DNA from 2 places in the Streptomyces sp. NPDC048566 genome. Region 1 is predicted to be linked to the other one. Evidence: riboswitches for the same ligand, from Rfam matches in the RefSeq annotation. Region 1 holds a riboswitch; the other holds the start of a gene.
The links. Region 1 has a riboswitch for S-adenosylmethionine ahead of ACGFS9_RS12955 (aminotransferase class V-fold PLP-dependent enzyme). Riboswitches for the same ligand answer to the same signal wherever they lie in the genome.

Region 1 (7,120 bases):
GCGCCGCGGCGAGTTCCTCGCGCAGCCGCTCCAGCTCGGCCCGGTTCTCGTCGTCGGCACGCTCGGCGTCCGCCCGCACGGCCTCCTCGCCCGCGGCGGTCACGAGCTTCACCCAGCCCGCGGGGCGCAGCACGTAGGCCGCGGCCGCCACATCGAGCGGATCCGCGGCCGGCGGGGGCGTGGCCGCGTCGAGGGCGGCGCAGAGTTCGGACTGCGCCTCTCTCAGCTTCTCCGCGATGCGCTGCCGGAACAGCGCATCGCTCTCCAGCGCCGCCGCCATCGCGTTGCCGGCGAACTTCGCGCGCCGGTTCGGCGCGAACCGGGCGTACTGCCGCAGCTGCGCGGGCAGTTCGGCCACCGTCAGGCCGCCGAAGCCGTCCGAGACGATCTGCACGACGCGCCGGCGCACACCGTCGGGCAGCGGACGATCGAGCAGCTCGGCGGCGCCGTCGTCCGGCTCGCCCGCGGTCTCCATCATCCGTCACCCCAATATCCGTGCGGGCCCCGCTCCCTCAGGAGCCGGCGCCCGGCCTGTCCACGAGTTCGACCTGATCCACCGCGTTGCACCAGCGGCACCGCACCGACTCGATGGTCTCACTGACCACCTCGCGTTCCTCGACCGTCGGCTCGCCGGCCAGGTCGAGGTGCAGGTACTCGACGACCTTGGAGGAGCGGGTCACGTCGAACCGCGTGAGATTGCCGCAGAGCGAGCAGCGCCAGCGGGTCTTGGCGTCCGGCAGGGGAACCGTCATGTGGCAGTCGCTTTCCTTCTCGTGTCCGTCCGGCACCGGTCGCCCGGCCCGTGTGGCTCGTAACCCTACGGCCTGGCGGGTAGTCGACGCTCGGGCGTCCACGGCGGCGAGGCGGTCCGCACCGGTCCGTCCGGTACGTCATGCTCTGCACCATGATCGGCAAGTGGAACACGGCAATCGGCAGAGCGGTCCGGTCCCCGTCGGCACCGGTGACGTACGGGCTGATCGTCCTGTGCTGTCTGGTCTTCGTGATCGGGCCGGCCTCGGGGCTCCTTCCGGTGTACGGGACCGGGGACGGGCTGCCGGCCGTCCAGCGGGCGTACTTCCGGCGCTGGGGCGTGGTGCCGGCCGACCTCTTCGGCGGGCCCCCGCACGAGCTGCTGACCCCGGTCACGGCCCTGTTCATCCACGGCAGCTGGCTCCACCTCCTGGGCAACATGCTCTTCTTCTACGTCTTCGGACCGCTGACCGAGGAGCGCATGGGCCACGTCGAGTTCGCCCTGTTCTACCTCGGCTGCGGCTACCTGGCCCTGCTCGGCTACGCGGCGGCCAACGCGTCGTCGGAGCAGTCCCTGGTCGGGGCGTCCGGGGCGATCTCCGCGGTGCTCGGCGCGTTCCTCTACCTGTTCCCCAAGGCCAGGGTGACCAGTCTCCTGCCGTTCCTGTTCTTCCTGCCACTGCGGTTCCCGGCCTGGGTGGTGCTGCCGTTCTGGTTCGCCCTGCAGTGGCTGGCGGCGGGCCGCAGCACCTCGGGGCCCGGCGTCGCCTACCTGGCGCACGTGGTGGGCTTCTGCGCGGGCTTCGTCTACGCGTGGGCGCGCTTCGGGCGGCGCGGCGGCGCCCTGCCCGCGCTCACCGGCCCGGCCGGGGCGGCCCCGCCGGGCGGACGGGGCCGGGCGGGGCGCGAGTAGGGTGAGATCCCCCAGCCGCGGCCCCCGAGGGAGAGAACCAGCCGTGATCACCGCGATCGTCCTCATCAAGACCAGCGTGGACCGCATCCCCGAGATCGCCGAGTCGGTCGCGGCGCTGGAGAGCGTCAGCGAGGTCTTCTCCGTGACCGGCACCTACGACCTGATCGCCATGGTCCGGGTCCGGGCGCACGACGACCTCGCGGACGTCATCCCCGGCAGCATCAGCAAGATCCCCGGCGTCGAGGCGACCGACACGCACGTGGCGTTCCGCACGTACTCCCAGCACGACCTGGAGGCGGCGTTCGCGATCGGTCTCGACTCCTGACCGGCGCGGACACCGCCCCGCGGCGGGCGGCCCCCGGCTCCCGGACCCCGCGGTCCGCGCCGGCCGGGCCGGGCCGAAGGCCCTAGACCGCCGGCACGCAGCGCCCGTCCCGGGTCCGGTACCGCCACCGCGCACCGTCCCGGACCAGCTCGCGCACGGCGCGGACGAACCGCTCGACGTGCTCGTCGGGCGTGCCCGCGCCGAAGCTGACCCGGATCGCGTTCAGCGCCTGCCCGCCGGGCGCCGCCTCCGGCGCGCCGCACTCGCCCCCGGCGCCCGGCTCGCCGCCGAGCAGCGTGCGGACCAGCGGGTGGGCGCAGAAGAGGCCGTCGCGGACCCCGATGCCGTACTCGGCGGACAGCGCGGCGGCGAAGTGCGAGCTGTTCCAGCCCTCCACGACGAAGGAGAGGACGCCGACCCGCGGGGCGTCGTCGCCGAACAGGGAGAGGAACCGGACCTCGGGGAGATCGGCGAGACCCGCGCGGACGGTGCGGATCAGGTGCCGCTCACGGGCGATCAGGTTGTCGAAGCCCTCCTCGGCGAGCGCCTTGCAGGCCGAGGCGACGGCGTGGGCGCCGATGACGTTCGGCGAGCCCGCCTCGTGCCGGGCGGCGCCCTCGTGCCAGGTCACGTCCAGCCCTCCGTCCGCGCTCCGGCGCACCGTGCGGCTGGCGCCGCCGCCCGCCAGGTAGGGCTCCGCCGCGCGCAGCCAGTCGCAGCGGCCGGCGAGGACCCCGGAGCCGAACGGCGCGTACAGCTTGTGCCCGGAGAACGCCACCCAGTCGACGTCGAGGTCCCGGACCGAGACGGGGTGGTGCGGGGCGAGCTGGGCGGCGTCGAGCACGATCCGGGCACCGTGGGCGTGCGCGGCGGCGGCGAGCTCGCGCACCGGCCACAGCTCCCCCGTGACGTTCGAGGCGCCGGTGACGCAGACCAGGGCCGGCCCGTGGGGGTCCCGGGCGGCCAGCGCGCGCTCCAGGGTCGCGACGGCCTCGTCCGGGGTGCGCGGGGCGTCCAGGCACGTCACGTCGGCGTCCCGCCAGGGCAGCAGGGCGGCGTGGTGCTCGGTCTCGAAGACGAAGACCCGGCAGCCGGCCGGGAGGGCGGCGGCCAGCAGGTTGAGCGAGTCGGTGGTGGAGCGGGTGAAGACGACCTGGTCGTCGGCCCGGCAGCCGAGGAATCCGGCGACCGTGGCGCGGGCGTTCTCGAAGAGGTCGGTGGACAGCTGGGAGAGGTACCCGGCACCCCGGTGGACGCTGCCGTAGTAGGGGGCGTACGCGGCGACGTCGTCCCACACCCGCTGGAGGGCGGGCGCGCTGGCGGCGTAGTCGAGAGCGGCGTAGGCGACCTCGCCGCCGGTGACGAGCGGCACGGTGACGTCCCGGCCGAGGACGGGCAGCGGGGGGCGGACGCAGGAGGAGGAGGAGGAGGCGACGGCGGTGGTGGCGGCGACGGCGGTGGTGGTCGCGGACATGGCGGGCTCCTGTGAGGCAGGCGGGATCGCCGCGCGAGCCGGCCTGCCCGGGGAGGGCGGCGCTCGGCGCGGGGAGGGGGAAGGTGTGCGGAGGCGGGGCTCGACGCCCTAGCGCATTCGCTTGCTCACGGAAGGCTCCCTCGAACGACCAGGACCCCTGGTGCATCCACTCCGAGGAGTGCGAGGGGTCCGCGCTTGCCGCAGACCTCGCTGCCTGCGGCCTGGTCCTCACCCGGGGCACCCCGCCACGGACGGAGGGTTGCCGGACAGCCGGCCGGGGCCTGATGGCTGTCGCTCATGACCTGATACGAAATCTTGCCAGAAGATCCCCGGCGCGCAAGACGCGGTCCGGATGGCGGACCGCGCCCCGCGTCGCCCCACCGGCGGTCAGGCGTTGCTGGCCGCCACCCATCGGTCCAGGGTGCGGCGGGCGGCCCCGGAGTCGATCGCCTCGGCCGCCCGCGCCATGCCGGCCCGGAGCTGGTCGGCGAGCGGCGCGTCCTCGGGGGACAGGGCGACCAGCGCCGCCGCCGAGTTGAGCAGCACCGCGTCGCGCACCGGCCCGGCCTCGCCGTCGAGCAGCCGGCGGGCGACGTCCGCGTTGTGGGCCGCGTCGGCGCCGCGCAGTGCCTCCACCGGGACGACGTCGAGGCCGACGTCGCGGGGGTGGAAGTACTCCTCGGCGACCTTGCCGTCGCGGACCACCCAGACCCGGGAGCCGGCGGTGGTGGTCAGCTCGTCGAGACCGTCGTCGCCGCGGAAGACGAGCGAGGAGTTGCCGCGCTCGGCGAAGACACCCGCCACGATGGGCGCCATCCGGGGGTCGGCCACGCCGACCGCCTGGGCCCTGACCCGGGCCGGGTTGGTGAGCGGGCCCAGCACGTTGAAGGTCGTGCGGATGCCGAGCTGGCCGCGCGCCGCCGCGGCGTGGCGCAGGGCCGGGTGGAACTTCACCGCGAAGCAGAAGGTGATCCCGGCCTCCTCGGCGACCTCCGCGACCCGCTTCACGGTCAGCTGGAGGTTCACGCCGAGCTTCTCCAGGACGTCCGAGGAACCGGACGCCGAGGACGCGGCCCGGTTGCCGTGCTTGACGACCTTGGCGCCCGTTCCGGCCACCACGATGGAGGACATCGTGGAGATGTTGACGGTCTTGGCGCCGTCGCCTCCCGTGCCGACGATGTCGACGGTCCGCCCGGGCACCTCGATCACGTTGGCGTGCTCGTACATCGCCCGGACCAGGCCGGAGATCTCCTGGACGGTCTCGCCCTTGGCCCGCAGGGCCACCACGAAGGCCGCGATCTGCGCGTCGGTCGCCTCGCCCCGCATGATGCGGTCCATCGCCCAGGCGGTGTCGTCGGCGCTCTGGTCGCGGCCTTCGAGGAGGCCGTTCAGCACCTCGGGCCAGGAACGGACCGCCGCGGTGTCGCCTCCGGCGGGGTTCACAGCGCTCATGGTCGCTCCTGGGTGTCCGGGTCGGGTGCGGGGCGATCGCCCCGCGGTACGGGTGAGTCCACCCTATCCAGCCCCGCGGACGGCAAGGAGCCCCGTCCGTGGACGGGGCTCCTGCCGTGGCGAACTACCGGCGTGGGGTGGACCGGGGATCAGTGGTGGCCGTGGCCGCTCGTGATCTCCTTGTACTCCTCGACGGTGGGCTTGGGGATCTGGTTGTCCTCCCCGTAGTAGCCCCGGCTCATCTTGGCGCGCAGCCGCTGGGCGCTGTTGACCTTGCGCTCGACACCGTTCTCGTCGACCGCCGGGCCGATCTCGGCCGGCTTGTACTGCTCGTGCGCGGTGAGCGTGTGCAGCGCGTCCTGGCTGAGCGGCTCGTGCACCTCGATGAACTCACCGTGCGGGAGCCGCTTGATGATGCCCGACTCGCGGCCGTGCAGCACCTTGTCCCGGTCCCGGCGCTGGAGGCCGAGGCAGATCCGCTTGGTCGCGAGGAAGGTGAGCACCGGCACGACGAAGAAGGAGATCCGCACGAACCAGGTGATCGCGTTGATCGACAGGTGGAAGTGCGTGGCCCAGATGTCGTTGCCGCCGCCGACGAGGAGCACGAAGTACCAGCTGATCCAGGCGGCGCCGAACGCGGTCCGGGTCGGGACGTTGCGCGGGCGGTCCAGGATGTGGTGCTCGCGCTTGTCGCCGGTGACCCAGGACTCGATGAACGGGTAGACCGCGATCGCGACCAGCACGAGCGGGAAGATGACCAGCGGGATGAACACGCCCAGGACGAGCGTGTGACCCCAGAGGTTGATCTCCCAGCCCGGCATGACACGGATCAGGCCCTCGGAGAAGCCCATGTACCAGTCGGGCTGGGCGCCCGTGGACACCTGGTCCGGACGGTAGGGGCCCAGCGACCAGATCGGGTTGATCGAGGCGATCGCCGCGATGGCTGCGATGACGCCGAAGACCAGGAAGAAGAAGCCTCCGGCCTTGGCCATGTAGACCGGCAGCAGCGGCATGCCGACGACGTTCTTGTTCGTCTTGCCGGGACCCGCGAACTGGGTGTGCTTGTGGTAGAAGACCAGGATCAGGTGGCCGACGACCAGGCCGAGCATGATGCCCGGCAGCAGCAGCACGTGCACCGAGTAGAACCGGGCCACGAAGTCGCCGCCGGGGAACTCGCCGCCGAAGAGGAAGAACGACAGGTACGTGCCGACGATCGGCACGGACAGGATCGCGCCCTCCATGAAGCGGACACCGGTACCGGAGAGCAGGTCGTCCGGCAGCGAGTAACCGGTGAAGCCGGTGAACATGCCGAGGACGAACAGCAGGAATCCGAAGACCCAGTTGACCTCGCGGGGCTTGCGGAACGCACCCGTGAAGAACACGCGCATCATGTGCACGAACATGCCGGCGAGGAAGATCAGCGCGGCCCAGTGGTGGATCTGCCGGATGAGCAGGCCACCGCGCACATCGAAGGAGATGTGCATGGTCGAGTTGAACGCCTCGGACATCAGCTGTCCCTGCAGCGGGACGTAGCTGCCGTGGTACTCCACCTCGTTCATCGACGGGTGGAAGAACAGCGTCAGGTACACACCCGTGAGGATGATGATGATGAAGCTGTAGAGGCAGACCTCACCCAGCATGAACGACCAGTGGTCGGGGAAGATCTTGCGCATGTTGGCCTTGGCCAGGGAGTAGATCCCCAGGCGGCCGTCGGCCCAGTCGGCCACCCGCTCACCGGCGGGCGCCTTCTCGCGCGAGCGCGAGTCGGAGGTGTTGTTGGTACTCATCCGCGCTCCCAGAATGCAGGACCGACGGGCACCTCGAAGTCGCCGAGCGCTTCGAGGTAGCCCTCATCGTTCACCCCGATGCGCAGCTGCGGCAGCGGGTGACCGGCCGGGCCGAAGATGACTCGGGCACCGTCGGAGAGGTCGAAGGTGGACTGGTGGCACGGGCAGAGCGCGTGGTGCGTCTGCTGCTCGTACAGCGAGATCGGGCAGCCGACGTGGGTGCAGATCTTCGAGTACGCCACGATGCCCTGGTAGGACCACTCGAGTTCCTGCTTGTCCTTGATGTTGTCCGGCTGGAGCCGAATGATCATCAGGGCCGCCTTGGCGATCTCCTTCTGGAAGTCCTCGTCGTGCTCCTCCAGGCCCTCGGGCTTGACGAAGGTGAGCGAACCGACGGCGACGTCCGAGGGGCGCAGCGG
Region 2 (7,120 bases), on a different contig from region 1:
GACCGCGCCCGGCGGCACATTCCGCCGCATCCGCTCCGGCTGCTGTGATCCAGGCCACGCCCCGGACCGGCCGGGAGGGCCGGGGCTCCGCCGGAGCGGACGCCGCCCGGCACGCCCCCGGCGGGAAACGCCCGAGGGCGGCACCCTCCCTCGCGGGAAGGTGCCGCCCTCGGAACGTCAGGACGGTGATCGACCGGGGTCGATCAGAAGTCCATGTCACCGCCCGGCATGCCGCCGCCGGCCGGGGCGGCGCCCGCCTTCTCCGGCTTGTCGGCGATGACGGCCTCGGTGGTGAGGAACAGCGCGGCGATGGAGGCGGCGTTCTGCAGAGCGGAACGCGTGACCTTCGCCGGGTCGATGATGCCTTCGGCGATCATGTCGACGTACTCGCCGGACGCGGCGTTCAGGCCGTGGCCGACCGGAAGGTTGCGCACCTTCTCGACGATGACGCCGCCCTCGAGACCACCGTTGACGGCGATCTGCTTGAGCGGGGCCTCCAGGGCGAGCTTCACGGCGTTGGCGCCGGTCGCCTCGTCACCCGAGAGCTCCAGCTTCTCGAAGACCGAGGAGGCCTGGAGCAGGGCCACGCCACCACCGGCGACGATGCCCTCCTCGACGGCCGCCTTCGCGTTGCGCACGGCGTCCTCGATGCGGTGCTTGCGCTCCTTGAGCTCGACCTCGGTGGCGGCACCGGCCTTGATGACGGCCACGCCGCCGGCCAGCTTCGCCAGACGCTCCTGGAGCTTCTCGCGGTCGTAGTCCGAGTCGGAGTTCTCGATCTCGGCGCGGATCTGGTTGACCCGGCCGGCGACCTGGTCGGCCGAGCCGGCGCCGTCGACGATCGTGGTCTCGTCCTTGGTGATGACGACCTTGCGGGCGCGGCCGAGCAGGTCCAGGCCCGCGTTCTCCAGCTTGAGGCCGACCTCCTCGGAGATGACCTCGCCGCCCGTGAGGATGGCGATGTCGCCGAGCATGGCCTTGCGGCGGTCGCCGAAGCCCGGGGCCTTGACGGCGACGGACTTGAAGGTGCCGCGGATCTTGTTGACGACCAGGGTCGACAGGGCCTCGCCCTCGACGTCCTCGGCGATGATCAGCAGCGGCTTGCCGCCCTGCATGACCTTCTCCAGGAGCGGGAGCAGGTCCTTGACGTTCGCGATCTTGGAGTTCGCGATCAGGATGTACGGGTCGTCGAGGACGGCCTCCATACGCTCCATGTCGGTGGCGAAGTACGCCGAGATGTAGCCCTTGTCGAAGCGCATACCCTCGGTGAGCTCCAGCTCCAGACCGAAGGTCTGGGACTCCTCGACGGTGATGACGCCTTCCTTGCCGACCTTGTCCATCGCCTCGGCGATGAGCTCGCCGATCTGGGTGTCGGCGGCGGAGATGGAGGCCGTGGAAGCGATCTGCTCCTTGGTCTCGACGTCCTTGGCCTGCTCCAGCAGGGCACCGGAGACGGCCTCGACGGCCTTCTCGATACCGCGCTTGAGGGCCATCGGGTTGGCGCCGGCGGCGACGTTGCGCAGGCCCTCGCGGACGAGCGCCTGGGCGAGGACGGTCGCGGTGGTCGTACCGTCACCGGCGACGTCGTCCGTCTTCTTGGCGACTTCCTTGACCAGCTCGGCGCCGATCTTCTCGTACGGGTCCTCGAGCTCGATCTCCTTGGCGATGGACACACCATCGTTGGTGATCGTGGGCGCGCCCCACTTCTTCTCGAGGACGACGTTGCGGCCCTTGGGGCCAAGGGTGACCTTGACGGCGTCGGCGAGCTGGTTCATCCCGCGCTCGAGACCGCGCCGTGCCTCCTCGTCGAACGCGATGATCTTGGCCATGTGAAGTGGTCCTCCCGGACGGGGTGGATTGCTCCGGATCGCGCCCGCGCCCGCGACGGACGGCCTGCATGCCCTGTGGTTCCTTGCCCCACCGGCCTGCGGACCTCGCCGGCCCGATCCAAGTTCTGTCACTCTCACTCGGAGAGTGCTAACGCCAATGATTAGCACTCGACCCCGCCGAGTGCAAGGTGCGCTCGCGAAGCGAACCCGTCGGGGGGTGCCGGCCGGGCGACGGGCGGGCGCGGGCGCCTCTCGGGAAACGGGCCCCGGGAGAGCGGCGCGCGGCGGGTGCCGGAGGGCGGCGGGCGCGGGCCCGGGAGGCGCGCCCCGCGGGCGTCCGCACCACGGCGCGCGCCCCGCGCCCCGCGCCCGGCACGCGCGAGGGGCCCGCATCCCGGTGGGATGCGAGCCCCTCGTGCGTGAGTGCGTCGGTGGCCGTTCGCGCCCGATCAGACGGCGAGTTTGACCATGTCCGCCTGCGGACCCTTCTGGCCCTGCGAGATCTCGAACTCCACTCGCTGACCCTCTTCAAGGGTGCGGTAGCCGTCCATCTGAATCGCGCTGTAGTGCACGAAGACGTCCGCACCACCGTCGACCGCGATGAAGCCGTACCCCTTCTCCGCGTTGAACCACTTGACGGTGCCCTGAGCCATGCCTAACTCCCCTATTACTGGCCCTTGCACAGACCCGCACTTCGCGGATCCGGGTCAGACCTCCACCCCCCAACGGGTTGGGGGGGTGCGCCGGAACGCGTCGACCGCGGCTGAATGTATCTGTCCAACTGCCGTCTGCAACAGGTCAATCGGACGAGAATTCTGGGCATGGGCGATCGCCGGTACAGGGAGAATGCGCGAGGATTCAGGGCAAGTCGGGCCCCGCAAATGCCATAAACGGCTCAAAAAGGCCGGGCACATTGGCTGTTTCTTGTCGGGCGCCGCTGGAGAACTCATATGCGCCCGGCATGGGACCGGCATCCGGAGAGGCGCGGGTTCCCCAACCCTACCCCGTTCAACCCTGCTGAATTGCCCCCTCCGCTTCTCTCACGGAGGGGGCGAACAGGCGAACTCTGCGTATCCGGAATTACCGAGGGTAATGATCAGCCGCCGGCGACGGCCGGAATGATCGAGACTCCCGCGCCGTCCGGGGTGGCCGTCTCCAGGCCCTGCTCGAAGCGCACGTCGTCGTCGTTGACGTACACGTTGACGAAGCGGCGCAGCTTGCCCTCGTCGTCCAGGACGCGTGCGCCGATGCCCGCGTGGTTCTTCTCCAGGTCCGCCAGGACCGCGGCGAGGGTCGCGCCCTCGGCCGTCACCTCGGCGGCGCCCCCGGTGTAGGTGCGCAGGATCGTGGGGATGCGGACGTTGACGCTCATGATGCGAGGCCAGCCTCTCGGAAGGAGTCGAGGTTCGGGCGGATGGTCGCGGTCAGCCCGGTGTCCGAGGCCACCGCGTCCAGGGTCTTCAGGCCGTCGCCGGTGTTGAGGACGACGGTGGTCAGCGACGGGTCGAGCAGGCCGTTCTCGATCAGCTTGCGGGTGACGCCCACGGTCACCCCGCCCGCGGTCTCGGCGAAGATGCCCTCGGTGCGCGCGAGCAGCTTGATCGCGTCGACGATCTGCGCGTCGTCCACGTCCTCCACGGCACCGCCGGTACGCCGGGCGATGTCGAGCACGTAGGGGCCGTCGGCGGGGTTGCCGATGGCCAGCGACTTGGCGATGGTGTCGGGCTTCTGCGGCCGGACGACGTCGTGGCCGGCCTTGTAGGCGACGGAGACCGGGGAGCAGCCCTCGGCCTGGGCGCCGAAGATCTTGTACGGCCTGTCCTCGACGAGTCCGAGCTCGATCAGCTCCCGGAGACCCTTGTCGATCTTCGTGAGCTGGGAGCCGGAGGCGATCGGCACGACGAGCTGGTCCGGCAGCCGCCAGCCGAGCTGCTCGCAGATCTCGTACGCGAGCGTCTTGGAGCCCTCGGCGTAGTACGGGCGGAGGTTGACGTTGACGAAGCCCCAGCCCTCGCCGGCCGGGTCGCCGATCAGCTCGGAGCAGAAGCGGTTCACGTCGTCGTAGTTGCCCTGGATGCCGACCAGCTCGCCGCCGTAGACCGCGGCCATGACGACCTTGCCCTGCTCCAGGTCGTGCGGGATGAACACGCACGAGCGGAATCCGGCGCGGGCCGCGGCGGCGCCCACCGCGCCGGCCAGGTTGCCGGTGGAGGAGCAGGAGAGGGTGGTGAAGCCGAAGACGCGGGCCGCCTCGATGGCCTGGGCGACGACGCGGTCCTTGAAGGAGTGCGTCGGGTTGCCGGAGTCGTCCTTGACGAAGAGCCGGCCGGGCTCGACACCGAGTTCGCGGGCGAGGTTGTCGGCCTGCACGAGCTTGGTCCAGCCCGGGTTGATGTTCGGCCGGTCCGCCACGTCCGCGGGGACGGGCAGCAGCGGCGCGTAGCGCCAGATGTTCGCGGGTCCCGCTTCGATCAGCTTGCGGAGTTCCTCGGTTTCGTGGCCCGAGAAGTCGTAGGCGATCTCCAGCGGGCCGAAACACTCCTCGCAGGCGAAGACCGGGCCGAGCGGGACGCGGTGTCCGCACTCGCGGCAGGAGAGCGCCGCGGCCGGGCCGAGATCGACCGCTTCGGCGGAGTTCGTGGTGCTTGCAACTGACTGCGCAGCCATGGAGGCGAGGCCCTTTCTCCTCATCTTCCTCACGACGCACTTCGCCGTGAGACGGATTTGGCACCTTCCCTAGCCGGGAGCCTCGCGATGCGATCGTCTGGCGATCGGTACGAGACCGGCTGGAGGGTTGCCGGGGCTTCATCGGGCCGTATCCCTCTGCCCCTCTGGATGAGCGGTATGTGGTTGTTGAACTGTTGAACATATAACGTGCCGATGATCCGGGACATGCAATGGTCATCCGCGTTGTTCAAGACTGTAACCGAAGGCCAGGACAGTTGAAGCAGTCGTCCGAACCGCGAGACGACGGCAGACGATCAGCCGCTGGCCGCAGCGGGCACGCTGATGAGAGCGTGTGATCAGACAGTGAGGAGCCGCAGACCGTGCTGAATGAAGTCGACCGCTGGCTGAGCACCCGCTCCTGGTCCCTGACCGACCGCCCGCTCCACCAGGTCATGGCCGCCAAACGCGTCTCCGGCTCGACGGTCAGCGTCGTGCTGCCGGCGCTCAACGAGGAGGAGACGGTCGGCGAGATCGTCTCGGTCATCCGCCACGACCTGATGCGGCAGGTGCCCCTCGTCGACGAGATCGTCGTCGTCGACTCCGGCTCCACCGACCGGACCTCCGCGGTCGCCGCCGCGGCGGGCGCGCGGGTGGTGCACCGCGACGACATCCTGCCCCGGATGCCGGCCGTCCCCGGCAAGGGCGAGGTGCTGTGGAGGTCGCTGCTCGTGACGAGCGGGGACATCGTCTGCTTCGTCGACGCGGACCTGAAAGAGTTCTCCTCGGACTTCGTCCTCGGCATCGTGGGCCCGCTGCTCACCGACGGGGACGTCGACCTGGTCAAGGCCATGTACGACCGCCCGCTGGGCGGGGCCGCCGGGCAGGGCGGCCGGGTCACCGAGCTGATGGCCCGCCCCCTGCTCAACATGCACTGGCCGCAGCTCGCGGGCTTCGTGCAGCCCCTCGGCGGGGAGTACGCGGCCCGCCGCTCCCTGCTGGAGCGGCTCCCGTTCCCCGTCGGGTACGGCGTCGAACTCGGCATGCTCGTCGACGCGCTGCACCTGGTGGGCCTGGACGCCCTCGCCCAGGTCGACGTCGGGGTGCGCAGGCACCGCCACCAGGACGGCCAGGCCCTGGGCCGGATGGCCGCCGCGATCTACCGCACCGCCCAGCTGCGGCTGGCCCGCGGCCATCTCATCCGGCCTTCCCTCACCCAGTTCGAACGCACCCGGGACGGTTTCCGGCCGCGTACGCACTCGGTGGACACGGAGGAACGGCCGCCGATGAGCGAGATCGCCGAGTACCGGCAGCGCACGGCGGCCTGAGGGGCCCGTCGGCCGGCCACGGCGGTTGGCCGACGGGAACGTTTGAGCGTTTCGAGACGGGGCTAGGTTTCGAGGCATGGCTTCCACGCACGGTGCCCACGGCATCCTGGTCGCGTCCAACCGCGGCCCGATCAGCTATCAGACCCAGGACGACGGCTCGCTGACGGCCCGGCGCGGCGGCGGCGGGCTCGTCTCCGGGCTCTCGGCGATCGGGCCGGACGCGGACGCGCTGTGGGTGTGCGCGGCCCTCGGCGACGGCGACCGCGAGGCGGTCCGGCGCGGGGTCGGCGAGGACGGCGTGCGGATGCTGGACATCGACGCCGAGGTGCACGCCGAGGCGTACAACGGCATCGCCAACTCCGTGCTGTGGTTCGTGCACCACATGCTCTACCAGACCCCGCTGGAGCCGGTCTTCGACGCGGAGTTCCGCCGCCGGTGGGAGGCGTACCGCGCCTACAACGGCGCCTTCGCCGAGGCGCTGGCCGAGGAGGCCGCCGAGGGCGCCTCGGTGCTGGTCCAGGACTACCACCTGTGCCTGGTGCCGGGGATGCTCCGGGTCCTCCGCCCCGACCTGCGCATCGGCCACTTCTCCCACACGCCGTGGGCACCCGTCGACTACTTCCGGATGCTGCCCGACGACATCCGCGCCGAGCTGCTGGACGGCATGCTCGGCGCCGACCGGCTGGCCTTCCTCACCTGGCGCTGGGCGACGGCCTTCCTGGACTGCGCGGCGGAGATCGACCCCGGGCGCTACCGGGTGGCCCCGGCCTCGGGGACGACTCCCCCGGCGGTCGAGCACCTGGACGGCGCCGCGCCCGGCCGGACCCGCGTCGGCGTGCACGGCCTCGGCGCGGACGCGGAGTTCCTGCGCGCCCGCTCGCACGAGGACGACGTCGCCGAGCGGATGGCCGCGCTGCGCGAGGAGATCGGCGCGGGCCGCCGGACGATCGTGCGCGTCGACCGGACCGAGCTGTCGAAGAACATCGTGCGCGGGCTGCTGGCCTACCGGCAGCTGCTCGACGACCATCCGGAGTGGCACGAGCGCGTGGTGCACGTGGCGTTCGCCTATCCCTCGCGGCAGGACCTCGCGGTCTACCGGGACTACACCGCCGAGGTGCAGCGGGTCGCCGAGGAGATCAACTCCCGCTACGGGACGCCGGACTGGACCCCGGTCGTGCTGCACGTGAAGGACGACTTCGCCCGCTCCCTGGCCGCCTACCGGCTGGCCGACGTGGCCCTCGTCAACCCCATCAGGGACGGCATGAACCTGGTCGCGAAGGAGGTCCCGGTCGTCTCCGA

Region 2: another riboswitch for S-adenosylmethionine. It lies ahead of thrC (threonine synthase); the one in region 1 lies ahead of ACGFS9_RS12955 (aminotransferase class V-fold PLP-dependent enzyme).

Annotation. Positions count from the first base shown of each region.
Region 1 is NZ_JBICWL010000006.1:108,968-116,087, forward strand. It holds gene ACGFS9_RS12935 (NYN domain-containing protein) at 1-478, opposite strand, end outside; gene ACGFS9_RS12940 (hypothetical protein) at 513-752, opposite strand; gene ACGFS9_RS12945 (rhomboid family intramembrane serine protease) at 905-1,663, shown strand; gene ACGFS9_RS12950 (Lrp/AsnC family transcriptional regulator) at 1,707-1,988, shown strand; gene ACGFS9_RS12955 (aminotransferase class V-fold PLP-dependent enzyme) at 2,071-3,462, opposite strand; SAM riboswitch class IV at 3,649-3,765, opposite strand; gene trpD (anthranilate phosphoribosyltransferase) at 3,850-4,914, opposite strand; gene ACGFS9_RS12965 (cytochrome bc complex cytochrome b subunit) at 5,064-6,701, opposite strand; gene ACGFS9_RS12970 (Rieske 2Fe-2S domain-containing protein) at 6,698-7,120, opposite strand, start outside.
Region 2 is NZ_JBICWL010000001.1:495,331-502,450, reverse strand. It holds gene groL (chaperonin GroEL) at 204-1,829, opposite strand; gene ACGFS9_RS02190 (cold-shock protein) at 2,279-2,482, opposite strand; gene ACGFS9_RS02185 (MoaD/ThiS family protein) at 2,926-3,201, opposite strand; gene thrC (threonine synthase) at 3,198-4,496, opposite strand; SAM riboswitch class I at 4,514-4,671, opposite strand; gene ACGFS9_RS02175 (glucosyl-3-phosphoglycerate synthase) at 4,877-5,821, shown strand; gene ACGFS9_RS02170 (trehalose-6-phosphate synthase) at 5,898-7,120, shown strand, end outside.